Regions from separate parts of the Pseudoalteromonas sp. SR44-8 genome, predicted to be linked through region 3. Evidence: predicted binding sites of a transcription regulator. Region 3 holds the regulator's gene; each other region holds the start of a gene.
What was found. The regulator LexA, encoded in region 3, represses DNA repair genes until DNA is damaged. The targets are predictions, from matches to a motif close to TACTGTATNNNNATACAGTA.

Region 1 (4,922 bases), on a different contig from region 3:
CGGTAAATTATTCGAAAACTCATTTCAGATGAGTTACGAAACGGGGCTTTATGTGACAACCGGGGTCGTCGTACTTTATACATTGTTTGGTGGTTTCTTAGCTGTGAGTTTGACTGACTTTGTGCAAGGTTGCATCATGTTCATCTCGCTACTTGCTGTACCTATTGTTACTTATATGATGCTAGATCAGCCAGTGTTAGACACACTTACTAATGCCAGTTATGACTTGCTGTTAAGCGCTCCGAAAGAGAGCGAAGTCCACTCTCTTAATATGTTAGATTGGTTTGCAGGCGGTTCAACCATCGCTATTATTTCTGCAATGGCATGGGGCTTAGGTTATTTCGGTCAACCGCATATCATAGTGCGTTTTATGTCAGTACGATCTGTTAAAGATATGCCTACTATGCGTCGTATTGGTATGTCGTGGATGACCTTATCAGCAATTGGTGCAGTGTTAACAGGACTATTTGGTGCTGCTTACATGATCGAAAATCAAATGTTGATTGACGATAAAGAAACGATATTTTTAGTATTATCTGAATTGGTTTTCCATCCACTTATTGCCGGCTTTTTACTTGCTGCTATTTTAGCTGCGATTATGAGTACTATTTCATCTCAGTTATTGGTTTGTTCAAGCTCTTTGACTGAAGACTTCTACAAAATTTATTTAAACCGTGATGCATCACAAACCGAGCTGGTTTTAGTTGGTCGAATTAGTGTACTACTCGTTGCATTATTTGCTATTTATTTGGCTTATGACCGCGACAGTTCTATTTTAGATTTAGTAAGTAATGCGTGGGCAGGTTTTGGGGCTGCGTTTGGCCCGTTAGTATTACTTAGTTTATATTGGAAGCGAATGAATCTACAAGGTGCGATCAGTGGTATGGTTGTGGGTGCAGGGACAGTGTTGATCTGGATATATGCGCCAATCACCATAAATGGAGAGAGTCTCAGCAGTATCATTTATGAAATTATACCGGGCTTTATACTTGCAACAATTGCAATCATTACAGTGAGCTTATCAACAGCGCCACCAAATAAAGAGATCACCGAATTATTTGATGAAGTTGAACGAGGGCTATAACGAGTAGTAATTTTTATAACTAAAAAAGGGCAATTAATTGCCCTTTTTTAGTTAGTTAACTTATGATTTTTTAGCTTGCTTCTTTATCAGTGCTGGCTTTAATAGACGCTACATTTTCTTTTTTTACTTTCGCCGTTGGTGCTTTCTGTATTGCCTCTTTGCCGCCTTTAAGTACATTCATAAAGTCGTCTTTACTTTTAGCAATCTCAAGTGCGAGCGATTCGATTTGTTGTTCGCTTAGTGGTACATCAACTTTCTCAAGCATAACCTCAAGCGACTCTGCTATATCAAGCATTTTGTCATACGCGTCAGCTTCTTTTTTAGTAGTAAACGTCATACGCTCGACTCCGTTTCTCTCTACAACATATTTAACAACAACAGCCATGATTTCTCCTGCCAATTTGCTTGGTGAATAACAAGTTCACCTTGATTGATTACTGTTTTTATGTACAGTAATTGTTTATTGGTCTTTTTGCAAGTGAACATTTTTATTTTTTACTATTAGGATTTGACAAAGAGGTACAACTTTACTTTATTTAAATAGTCGCACTTTTTTAGTATGACTTTATTTGGAAGTAGTCCAAAAGTGAAGGCATTAAAGTCAACTATTAATTGAGTCCACGTATGGACATCATGGAGGAGAAACATGAAGTTTTTAACTTTAATAGTCGTAGTGCTTGGCTTGGCTATATCATTGCCTAGTGGTGCCGCTGTAACTAAAACCGAAGCTACTGAAAGTATGGGTAAAGTTCAGTTAGTCAATGTTAATCAAGCAACAGTCGAGCAGCTTACCCAGCTGCCAGGTATTGGTAAATCAAAAGCACAAGCGATAGTTGATTACCGTACCGAGCAAGGCAAATTTAAGTCTGTTGCAGATCTAGCGCAGGTGAAAGGTATTGGCGATAAATTAGTCGCTAAACTGGATGGCAAAGTTACATTTTAAAAAACTACAGGGCGAATTATTCGCCCTGCTCAAATTGCTTTATAGCCTTGCTCAAATAGTGTTTAGAGAATTGAATTTCAACAGGGGTGGTTAACAACGGGTAACTTAACCCAGCCACCAGTAATACAGGAAGTAACAGCCAACCTTCGATATACGCTAATGATAGAAATACTGGGATCAATAAAATCAGCTTTATAATACGCAAACTGATTTTTTGCATTGGAGTTAACATACTCACTGCAATCGCAATTATTTGCTGACGTTGACGTATTTTAAACGATTTTAATTGCGTTACTTGACTTGAAAATAATGCAATCATCACAGCGACTTTTTAATTATTAAACGACTTACTACAACGCTTATCAGTATCAGAGTAAATACCGCAAAAATGATCTCCATCCATGCTGGCATACTTAACCCTGCAAATTGCCAATCGATGTTGCCACAGTCTCCTGTCGCAGCAAAAAAATGTGGCATCCACTCATGTAATGGTAATGGAAAATTAGGCTCGAATTCGCAGCTAAACGCAAAGGGATCGGTTGTCGTTTGCATATCAATATGTTGGCGTGCAATTAAGTAACCCCAAATACTAGCAACTGCCCATGCTGAAAATGCTGTTATACGGCAAATTAAATTGGTTGGTCTGACTGCGCCGACTAACCCTGCGGCTAGTAACCCTAGCATGGCAGTACGTTGATATATACACATAATGCATGGCTCTAAGCCCATTTGGTATTGGAAATACAATGCGATTAATTCAAAAATAAAAGCGCTAAAAGCGAGTAGTAACCAAGCACTGCGTTGTTGGGCTAAATTTGCTAACCAAGTCATAAAATATCCAGTCTATAATTTGTGGATGAATTATGACTTAGTCATTAAACTACGCGCAAGGATAAATATGATTTGTAACAATAAAAAAGCTGCCGAAGCAGCTTTATTTACTGTTTGGATTATTTAATGCCCAGAACTTCCTATACTTTGTAAGCTTGCACTATGGTGCTCAATCCAGCCCCATTGATAGAATAAATCAGTCATTTCACTTAGGCCAAGATATGTCCCTGCTAAGCCAACAACCGTTAGCACTATGGTATAGGGGAGTGCCATGTAAACCATACGACCGTAGGATAATCGCAATACGGGAGCAAGGGTCGATGTTAGTAAGAATAAAAATGCAGCTTGACCGTTAGGTGTGGCAACACTTGGTAAATTTGTACCGGTATTAATTGCCACCGCTAATAAATCAAATTGATCGCGGCTAATTTGCCCTGCTTTTAATGCTGCCGCCACTTCATTAATATAAACAGTGCCAACAAAGACATTGTCACTGACCATCGAGAGTAGGCCATTTGCGACAAAAAACATAACTAACTGTAATTGCCCTTCAAATGTCAGTACCCAAGTTATTACAGGAGTAAATAAGTGTTGGTCAATAATGACTGCAACGATTGAGAAAAATACACATAACAGTGCAGTAAACGGCAGTGCTTCTTCAAAAGCCTTTCCTAGTTGGTGCTCTTCAATTATACCAGCGGACGCAGTTGCAAAAATAATGACGGATAAGCCGATTAAGCCAACAGTGGCAAGGTGTAATGCTAATGCAATGATCAACCATACAGCAATTAATGACTGAAACATCAAATTAACCTTATCGCGTTTGGTACGTTTGCTATCGAGCTCTTTTGCATGATCAGCTAGTATTTGATGAATCGTCTCTGGTAATTTGGCGCCGTATCCGAACGTTTTTGTCTTTTCAAGTAATATTGTAGTGATAATGCCAGCTATGAATACAGGCATAGTAACAGGCAACATACGCAAGAAAAATTCCCCAAATTGCCAGCTTGCTCGTTCTGCAATAATGAGGTTTTGTGGTTCACCTACCATAGTACAAACTCCGCCAATGGCTGTACCTATCGAGGCATGCATTAATAAGTTACGCAAAAAAGCTCGAAACTCTTCAAGTTCCTGACGATTAACCGGGCGTACTTGATTATCATCGTTAATATCATGTTCGCTAGTGGAATCTTTCCCAGAGGCGACTTTATGGTAAATACTGTAAAAGCCCATGGCGACAGCTATAACCACCGCCATAACTGTAAGTGCATCTAAAAATGCAGAAAGAAATGCCGCCGCAATAGTAAACGCCAAGGAAAGTACTGTTTTACTTCGAACTGACACCACTAGGCGTGTAAAAATATAGAGCAGTAAATCTTTCATAAAGTAGATACCTGCGACCATAAAGATCAGCAGTAAGATTACATCTACATTTTGAACAATTTCATGCTCTACTTGCCCTGCAGTTGTCATGCCTATGAATAGTGCTTCAATCGCAAGTAAACCGCCGGGTTGCAGTGGGTAACATTTCAGCGCCATCGCGAGAGTAAAGATAAACTCTAAAACTAATGCCCAACCAGCCATGTAAGGGTTGATATGAAACAACACAGGGTTAATAGCTAAAAAAGCAATAATTGTGTATTTATACCACTGTGGGGCCGAGCCTAAAAAATTCTTAAAAATTGCATTGAAAACACTCTGTTGCATAGGTGTTCCTTATTATTTTGCATTTAAGTATAACTATTGTTGGTTAAGTTAATGTAGTCTAGCTGTGGTGTAAACAAAAAAGCTATAAACAACATCGAGTACCTTTTATCTGTTATGCGTTCCGCGCTATATTTAGTGTAGCTGAAATAGCTAAATGGGTGTATATAGTGTGCACAATGAAGTTAAAAGTCTATTACTCTTTAGGGTTAATACCTTAATTTAATATCGAAGAACTAGACAATGAAAGAGCAATAAATTAATTTTTATCCATTTTAGAAAACTTAGTTAGATAGAGGCTTTAACCTGCTATCGAAGGTGAATTAATGGGGTGACTTTACTTGTTAGTTTGGCTTCATC
Region 2 (4,922 bases), on a different contig from region 3:
TAGTTCATTTAGTAATTGATCGGGTGCAATATAATGCAAGTTGGCGAGTTGTTTATCCCGAGTTTGATAGCTTAATCCTCGTGCTGCGGCAAAGTGTTTAAAACAGCTGTGTAGGGCGTTAAACTGCTGTGCACAAATGAGTATTTTTTTATCGTTAAGTGTTGCAGCAGCAAGCCCTAAAGCCGCCGATTTTCCGCGGCCACGATCTGCGCTGATCAATAAAGGGCGATTGGCTCTACCGTTGGCAGTTCTAATGATTTGCTCGATGCAAAATTGCTGTTCAGTTAGGTTTATTTTACCTGCTAGCTGGCTTGTTTCTGGTAACGTTTGCCAGCCTGATTGTTGGCTGAGGTGCAGATACAAATTACTCTGGAGTAAGCGTGCAAAGCGTTGGTTAAAATAACTCTGCTGTTGTTGTTGAGCAAATGATTGAAAGGCGGTCAGTGCTGGGTCACACCAATAGTGTAAATCATCAAGTTCTGGCAACAATACAATAAATAAACCGCCAGCCTGAACAGTGCCACTAAGAGCAGCAAATTTGTCTGGCACTAAGCCACTAAAACCGTCATAAATAACATGCTGAAATTCTTGGCCAAGAATTTGATGAGTATGTTCAGGCCAGCTACTGTCAGTGAGTTCGCCACTAGTTGATAATACCTTAACAAGCGGATGGCAAAGTTGCTTGAGTAACTCATTAGCCTGTTGATAACACCAGTTTTGTTCGCCAGTAATGAGTAGCAATTGCCTATGTTTAGCATAGGCAATTTGCGGTAGGATATTACTTATTAACGAGTTAAATGGCTTGTAGTCGTGCATAAACAGTTACTAACCACTTACTACCAAAGTCATCAAAATTCACTTGTACGCGAGATTGAGCGCCACTGCCTTCGTAATTAATAACCGTTCCCATACCAAATTTTGCATGTAATACGTGTTGTCCTAAGCTAAAGCCACTTTCTTCAAATACGGCATGACTTACTGATGAGCTAAATCGTCCTGCTGCGGGTGGTCGCGATACTTGAGTTTTAATACGAATTTCTTCAATACAATCTTCAGGCATTTCACGTAAAAAGCGTGATGGACTGTGGTACTTTTCTTGACCATAAAGACGGCGGCTCTCGGCATGGCTAATATAGAGTTTTTCCATGGCGCGAGTCATGCCGACATAACAAAGACGACGCTCTTCTTCTAACCGACCTGATTCTTCATTACTTTGTTGAGATGGGAACATGCCTTCTTCAACACCAACCATAAATACGAGTGGAAACTCTAAGCCTTTCGCTGAGTGCAACGTCATCATTTGCACTGCATCTTCATGTTCTTCAGCTTGACCATCACCGGATTCCAGTGAGGTATAAGCCAAGAATCCTTGCAGTGGTGAGCTAAACTCTTCATCTTCCGGGAGTTCGTATTGGCCACAGGCGCTGATCAGCTCTTCTAAGTTTTCTACCCGGGCGCGGCCCTTTTCGCCTTTTTCTGCTTGATACATCGCCATTAAACCAGATGTTTGAATAGCGTATTTCGCTTGCTCTTCTAAAGTGAGATCACCAATTTTATCTTCAATATGTTCTACCAGTTCAACAAACTTAGTAACAACCGTCGCCGCACGTCCTGATAAATGTTGTTGTTCTACGATGGCTTTGGCGGCGTACCATAATGGCAATGATTCGCTACGCGCACAATCGCGAATATGGCTTAAGGTTTTATCGCCAATGCCACGAGCAGGAGTGTTAATCACTCGCTCAAATGCAGCATCATCCTGACGATTACCTACGAGCCGTAAATATGCCAGCGCATCTTTAATTTCCTGACGTTCAAAGAAGCGCATACCGCCGTAAATGCGGTACTTCAAGCCTTCTTGTAACATGGCTTCTTCAAGTACCCGCGATTGCGCGTTACTACGATATAAAATCGCCGCATCTTGTAGGGCATTACCAGCGTTTAACCAGCTGCGTAATTTGCTGCTTACAAAGCGCGCTTCGTCTAATTCGTTAAAAGCGGCATAAACAGAAATAGGTTCACCATCATTGCCATCAGTCCAGAGGCTTTTACCCATTCGGTCTGAGTTATTTTGAATAAGTGCATTAGACGCTTTTAGAATAGTGGCAGTAGAGCGATAGTTTTGTTCAAGGCGAATAGTTTCGGCTTTAAAATCGGTCAAAAAGCGCTTAATGTTTTCAATTTTAGCACCACGCCAACCGTAAATACTTTGGTCATCATCACCTACGATCATGATGCTGTTGGTATCGCCGGCTAATAATTTAAGCCATGCATATTGAATGGTGTTGGTATCTTGAAACTCGTCTACTAGCATATGGGCAAAACGTTGCTGGTAGTGACGTAGTAAGGTTGGATTATTTTTTAGTACTTCAAAACTACGTAATAAGATTTCGGCAAAATCAACTAATCCTGCTCGATCACATGCTTCTTGATAAGCGGTGTAAACTTTAAGCATCATTTGTTCGTTGATGTCGTAAGCTTGGATATCTTTGGGGCGCAGACCTTCATCTTTCTTGGCGCTGATATACCAGCCAAACTGTTTTGCAGGCCATTTTTTGTCATCAATATTCATGGCTTTTAATAAGCGTTTGATCATTCTAAGTTGATCATCAGAGTCTAAAATTTGAAACGCTTCTGGTAAGTTTGCTTCGCGATGGTGGGCGCGCAATATACGGTGTGATAAGCCATGGAAAGTACCAATCCACATACCACCTACTGGTGCTTGAAGGGCTTGTTCAACGCGCGTGCGCATTTCTTTAGCTGCTTTATTGGTAAAGGTTACTGCAAAAATACTATAAGCGGAGGCTTGCTCAACCTGCATTAACCATGCGATACGATGAACGAGTACTCGAGTTTTCCCAGAGCCTGCGCCAGCAAGCACCAGCATATTTTGGAGTGGGGCTGCAACTGCATCCCGTTGTTTATCATTTAAACCGTCGAGTAATTCTGAAACGTCCATCATCACGCCTTTTCAATCAATATTAAAAGCAGTATAACAGGTGTTTTTGTTAGGCTAAATAAAATACTGTTTTTATAACCAGTTAATTTAATACATAGTCTAAAGGCTTTAAAAACTTAATGATTCATTTATAGTCATTTTTTAGCTAAGCTAGATCAATGGTGTGAAGTGATATCGCCAATTTGACTTATATTTAGTAAAAATCACGATTTTAGCTAGTTCTTCGTATTATCGTTGATTTTAACATATTGATTTTTAATAATTAAATAATTGGCATGAAGAATGTAAGTAGATAAGAATAAAATTAAATTAATAATTGAGGTTAACATGGCAGAGCAAGGTTCAGGCGGTAATGTTATCGCAGCGATTTGTAATATATTTTTCCCAGGTTTAGGGCAGTTAGTTCAAGGCCGGATCATGGCGGCAATTGGTTTCTTCCTAGCGTGGGTTATTAGTGGCGCGCTTATTTATGTTGCGATTGGTTTTATATTACTGCCGATCGTCTATATTTGGGCAATCATTGATGCCGCGCGGTTTAGATCTTATCGGTAGCTGTATCACTTCAAAGAATAGCGCTTTTTAGCGCTATTTTTGTCACTGGCTTTATTTATTCAGCACTGACTAGGGTATAATCCCGATCATTAGTTGTATTTAGGTAAAGTTATGGAATACCAATTTATACGCGATCCAATAAGTGGCCTGCGGATTAAAATTAGCAGTGAACATGCGGTTATTGGCCGTTGGTTAAATGAAGAGATCGGCAAAGACAAAATTGCTATGGTACAAGCTTTAATAGCCTCAGTATCAAGTAGTTTTGAGCCGTTAACGCTACAGGGCCAAGAAATTGATTTGATCTTAAATAAAGATGAAGCCATTTTTGAAGCCCATGCCTTGCACCAAGACTCTGAAGATTTATTTGCTTATCAAGATGATGAGCTTATGCTCGAGGAAAATGGTTTAAGTAGTGGCTGTGGTTTTGAAGATTTTGTTGATCTGATTAATTCATGGCAAGAATTTACTACAGGCAGGTAGCCGTCAGTTTTCAGTTAGCAAAATACCCTCGGGTGCCGCGTAATGAAATGCCCTTAGCTATATTGGCAATATTTGTGTTAGCGACCTCTGCGTATTAACCACAATCAGCACGTAGAATCGATTTCATCGAAGAGTATTTATCTGTATTATTAACTACAATTAAAAAATAGTAACTGGAAGAGATATGTCTGCCAATTTAAATAAACTAGTGGTGATGCTAGAAATGCAAAATGCCATGAACACCAAAGTTCATGATCAATGGTTTAGCCAAGGCTTTGAATGGTATCGCGCTATTTGGGTTGAATGCGCTGAAATGCTTGATCATTACGGTTGGAAATGGTGGAAAAAGCAAACTCCAGATACCGAGCAAGTTATTTTAGAATTGGTTGATATTTTTCACTTCGGTTTATCGTTACGCATTGATGGTGAGACCAGTTATTTAGATCTTGCTAAGCAGTTGGAACAACAGTTAAGTGCACCGCAACAAGCTGATGATTTCAAACAAACGTTAGAAATTCTCGCCGCGTCAGCCGTCGCTGAGAAAACCTTTAACGCCGCAGCCTTCGCTGGATGTATGGCGCAAATAGGTATGGATATTGATGATTTATATCGAGGCTATGTAGGTAAAAATACGCTTAATTTTTTCCGCCAAGATCATGGTTATAAAGATGGTAGCTACATTAAAGAATGGCATGGCAAAGAAGATAACGAGCATTTAGTTGAGGTCGTTAAAAGCCTGAATACGGAACATGCTGATTTTGCAAAGCTTGTATATCAAGGCTTAGAGGCTCGCTACCCTAAAAATTAAGGCAGCATGTCACGAAAATCAGTGACGCTCAAATAGTCACTGATTTCATTGTGCGGTTGTTTACTATCTGGGTTTGCAACCGCCAATAAATGGCCAATACCATATTCTTTTGCGGCGTTTAGT
Region 3 (4,922 bases):
TAGATTTACGGTGGTGGATCAGTGCCCAAAACATCACGGCGAACACGATGACCCCAATCACACAACATATAATAAATATTGTCATGTGCAGCTGATAAACATCATTACTTATATCTGTTACGCCCTTACGCATATTAAACTGGCTATTAGCCAATACTTGCTGCGGTAGAACAAACAATATAAGCCACAAGGTAGAGCTCAATTTACCCATGTGACGGCTCCTTTAAATGCTATTGCAAAACGCAAAGCGAAAAGGCGGCACAGCTTTATTCGCGCCAATTCGTTATTTTTTATTGTTACTGAATATTAACGCAACCCTAAATTATGCTATTGAGCAAAATTGTTAGACTTTTAAAGTAGCTGTTAACACAGTGTATTAACCAATTAGTTAAAAAATGAACAATTAGCAAGTTTTAAGAGCAATTAAATTCTTTTTTGGTGCATAAATAACAGCTAAAAATCAGCGCGTTATTTTGTAATTAGGGATAATATTAGAGGGCTAAAAGTAGCTGACAAGTAGATTTGATAGGGCTTAGGACGCTATAGCTAAGTATAAAATCTAGCCATTAAAGCGGTAAAAAATTAAATGCACCAAACTTCACCAATTTGGTGCAAAATATAGATCAAAAATTTTACATCCAATCAGCGTTGCGGATCACCCCAACAGCTAACCCTTCAATATTGAAAGATTCATGTTCAAGATCCACTTCAATCGGTGAAAATTCATCGTTTTCAGCATGTAAAAAAACTTTTTTACCTGCTTTTTCAAGGCGTTTTACTGTTACATCGTCATCAACACGGGCAACCACCACTTGGCCATTTTCAGCAACTTGAGTGCTGTGTACTGCCAATAAATCGCCATCCATAATACCAATGTCTTTCATACTCATGCCTTGCACACGCAGTAAAAAATCAGCAGCCGGTTTAAACAAGAGTGGATCTATTTTGCAATGACTTTCAACATGCTGCTCTGCCAAAATAGGCTCACCAGCGGCAACTCTGCCTATTAGAGGTAAACCAAGTTGTTCCGGCTCATCCTCTTCAACTAACTGAATACCTCGACTAGCACCGGGCTTCATTTTAATAACGCCCTTTTTCGCTAATGCCTTTAAATGTTCTTCCGCTGCATTAGCACTTTTAAAACCTAACGTTTGCGCAATCTCAGCACGGGTTGGCGGCATACCGGTATCTTTAATAAAAACTTTAATAAGTTCGAGAATTTGAGCTTGGCGATTCGTTAATGGGCGCATACAACTGGTTTTCCATACAGTACATTTAACTGTGAGTATATACAGTTATCTGAAAATCGCAAATATAAATTGGCTTAAAATCGCGCCGTTAATAACAAGCTCATACTATTTAAACCACTTCCAGAATCAAGCGCAGATCCAAGACCAAACTTTAATGCTACATGTTGATTAAACCAATATTGCGTTTGCAGTTCATAGTTGTCTTTTAGATTTTTCTGATTCCGAATATTGGCAACGACTCCCACTGACCATGCTTGATTTACATAATAAACCGCCTGCCCCTGCACATAACGATAACGCCCTGCCAATTGCTTTAGCTCTAAATCCCAACCTTGATTGCTAACTATATTTGTCCAACGAACATAAGGAGCATAAGTCCATTCAACCGCGACTCTTTCATTATCTTTGCCAAACCACATATCATGGCGCTCTAAGCGACTGTAATATACATTGAACCCTAGTTGTAACTGCTCATTCATTTGCTTACCAACAGCGGCACTCACTAAATAATCAGTATTTTGCCAATAGCTATTATCCTCACAGAGGCGCTGCGCGCTGGCACTAATAACTAATCCTGCGGGACCATAGATGGCAGCATCGGCATTTAAATAGCTAAAATCATCATTAGCAAACCCACCAATAGCATAATTATTGACTTGATTTAAATACGCTTTTAGCTCGTATGGACCAGTCAAAGATTCAAGATCTTGCGCAAAATATCGGTATCGTGCGCCTAAAAAAGATTCATCTAAACCAGCTAAATCGGTAAAACCAATATCGAGTTGATGTTGGGTACTAGCAACAGCCTGCGGCTGAGCAACAAGGCTCATTAATAATATTGCACCACATCCAAATACCTTTACTTTCATCCTTAAGATCCATTAACAGTTAGATAATATAGGTACATTTTATCTATTTTTATGATCTTAACTGTAGGAAAATGTTTAAAAGTGTAGACTGATTTAGTAAATAACTTAGTGAGGTAGACAGATGAGTATTTGGTATCAACCGATCACCCTAGCACAATGTAAGCAACTTGATGACGGCATAAGTGGTCAAGGCACATTGATGAAAACCATGGGCATTGAAATAAGTGAAATAGGCGATGATTATTTAGTAGCAACGATGCCCGCGATCCCAGCTCATCATAACCCTATGGGTATGGTGCATGGCGGCGCAAATGTTGTACTTGCAGAAACCGTGGCGAGTTATGCTGCAAACTTTGCTGTTGATTTTACAAAGTTTTATTGTGTTGGCCAGGAGATCAATGCCAATCATCTAAAAGCATCACGTAATGGTATATTAACCGCGATAGCAACACCACTACACTTAGGCAAGCGTACATCCGTATGGGAAATAAAAATCACCAATAGTCGTGGAGAACTGTGCTGCGTATCAAGAATGACCGCAGCAATTGTAGAGCGAAAAGGCTAACTTGAAAGTGGATAAATTGTAATTTCAATACCTGCGCCAATAGCAGAAATACGCAATAAAGTATCGGCACTGAGCGCTTGATTAAAGCATTTTGGCGAAGTGCCTGATTCAAAGCCAATATCAAAGGTGCGCTTTGAGCATGATAACCACTGCTTTAATGCATTGCGTGAGCAAGATTCAATTAACTCACATAAGTGGTTAATCGCTTTATCTGGTGAGATAACGTCTTCATTAGACTCAATACGTGCTAGTTGACGGTACTCATCTTTATCGTAATGCAAAACCACAGCACTTTTTTTTAAGTCTGCAACTAACAAACTAATATCTTGCTTTGATTCAAGCTCTAGATCTACATTTAAAAATTGAATTTCCGACATTGTTTCATTTTTACCCTGCGTTAATAACAACGCAAACTTTAACCTAATTTTGCGTATATACCAAATCTAGAGTAGCTAGTTTTATTTTGTTGATGCGACAATTTGCCACATTGGCAAACTCAATATAATTTATAGAATACCGCACTAATAACAAACAGGTAGTCACTATGGATAAACGCATTTTTAAACATGCGCGTAAGTTTCACAAATGGTTAGGTTACTTATTAGCGCTACAAATTTTTGCATGGTTACTCGGTGGTTTAATTATGAGTGCTATACCGCTTGAAAAAGTTCACGGTAAACATTTAGCTGCGCGGCAATTAAATAACCCATTCAAACAAGCTGATTATCTAGCCTCAGTTGATAATATCGTTTCACAAATTACTCAACCAAGACAAATTAGTTATAGTCACTTTTTAACAATCCCTACCATTATTGTGAGCAACAGTAACGGTGAGTACAGCTTTAACGGAGTTACTGGCAGTCCTTTGGTAGCACCGAGTAAAGCGCAAATTATTGCCAATGCCCAAGCTCATCTATTAATTAATGCGCAAGTAACAGACGCGATCAAACTAGCTAAAGGTACTCGCGAAGTTGGCTTTAAAGAAAATATTTGGCAAGTAAATTTTGACGATACGTTTAACACCACACTATATTTATCCGCTGATAGTGGCCAAGTTATTACTGTTCGCAGCACAATTTGGCGAATTTTCGATTTTTTCTGGATGTTACACATAATGGACTATGATCAACGTGAAGATTTTAATAACCCATTATTAATTAGTTTTGCAGCCAGTAGCATATTGTTTTGTTTAACTGGCTTTATTTTATTACTACAGAATATCCGTTTTAGAAAACGTACTTCCCGTCGCCCAAGTAGCTAACCTTACCTTGTAGGTGAGTTAAAATTCCCACTACATCACACAGTTAAGCGATTTACTTTTTGAATAATCGCTCTAAACTAGCGCTTCCTGTAGTTCACTAAAGTGATTGGATATGCCGCATTTAATTATTGCGCTGGTATTGTGTTGTGTGAGTTTTAACCTTTATGCAGAACAATTCACCAGTTTTTACAGCGCAAAAAAACACCTCATCAAAACCCTTCCTGATAACGCCACCAGCCTCTATTGTGGCTGTAATATTAAACGCCAAGGTAAAAAACTGGTGCCCGACCCAAATGCATGTGGTTATGTGCCTCGCAATGCGGTTACTCGTTCAGGCAAACCAAATGCGCGCGCAACTCGGATTGAGTGGGAACATATTGTGTCTGCATGGGAATTTGGTCACCAGCTACAATGCTGGCAAGATGGCGGCCGAAAAAATTGCATTAAAGTCAGTGCGCAATTTCGGAAAATGGAAGCTGATATAAATAATCTCGCTCCGGCAATTGGTGAAATAAACGCAGACCGCTCTAATTATAGCTTTGGCATGATTGCAGGTAATGCAAGCCAATATGGTCGCTGCCAAGTAAAGGTAGATTTTAAACAGCGTGTGGTAGAGCCGCCCTTTTATGCACGAAAACGCATTGCCGATGCTTATTTTTATATGCAAAAAACCTATGGTTTAAAAATTTCCGACAAGCAAAAAAAATTATTTACCGCATGGCAAAACCAAGCTTTGGCAGCGAAAAATAGCAATGCTGTACTTTAAATAGCCAAAACCATAAAAAAGGCGCATTTCGCGCCTTTTCACTTAAAACCTACATTTAGTTTCGTCATTAAATATCTTGATGTGGGCCAAACACCTCGTAGTGAATACGCTCAGCAGCAACTTCTAATACGAGTAATTGCTGTTTAATTGCAGCCATAAACCCCGTTGGGCCACAGATGTAGAAATCACCTTCTTCAAGCGGTAGCTGCTC

Region 1: H5183_RS04275 (YebG family protein) is a predicted target of LexA. The motif match lies at 1,520-1,539, and genes of this name have one in related genera.
Region 2: uvrD (DNA helicase II) is a predicted target of LexA. The motif match lies at 3,024-3,043, and genes of this name have one in related genera.

The regions. Positions count from the first base shown of each region.
Region 1 is NZ_JACJDS010000006.1:83,234-88,155, forward strand. It holds gene putP (sodium/proline symporter PutP) at 1-1,084, shown strand, start outside; gene H5183_RS04275 (YebG family protein) at 1,155-1,469, opposite strand; gene H5183_RS04280 (ComEA family DNA-binding protein) at 1,731-2,027, shown strand; gene H5183_RS04285 (DUF6170 family protein) at 2,044-2,346, opposite strand; gene dsbB (disulfide bond formation protein DsbB) at 2,346-2,858, opposite strand; gene nhaB (sodium/proton antiporter NhaB) at 2,982-4,565, opposite strand.
Region 2 is NZ_JACJDS010000041.1:3,786-8,707, forward strand. It holds gene H5183_RS17650 (GNAT family N-acetyltransferase) at 1-816, opposite strand, end outside; gene uvrD (DNA helicase II) at 794-2,959, opposite strand; gene H5183_RS17660 (hypothetical protein) at 3,287-3,511, shown strand; gene H5183_RS17665 (YacL family protein) at 3,623-3,991, shown strand; gene H5183_RS17670 (dUTP diphosphatase) at 4,176-4,799, shown strand; gene yrfG (GMP/IMP nucleotidase) at 4,796-4,922, opposite strand, start outside.
Region 3 is NZ_JACJDS010000019.1:53,207-58,128, reverse strand. It holds gene coxB (cytochrome c oxidase subunit II) at 1-211, opposite strand, end outside; gene lexA (transcriptional repressor LexA) at 633-1,250, opposite strand; gene H5183_RS11285 (hypothetical protein) at 1,325-2,119, opposite strand; gene H5183_RS11280 (PaaI family thioesterase) at 2,241-2,684, shown strand; gene H5183_RS11275 (hypothetical protein) at 2,681-3,061, opposite strand; gene H5183_RS11270 (hypothetical protein) at 3,229-3,945, shown strand; gene H5183_RS11265 (endonuclease) at 4,058-4,711, shown strand; gene hmpA (NO-inducible flavohemoprotein) at 4,779-4,922, opposite strand, start outside.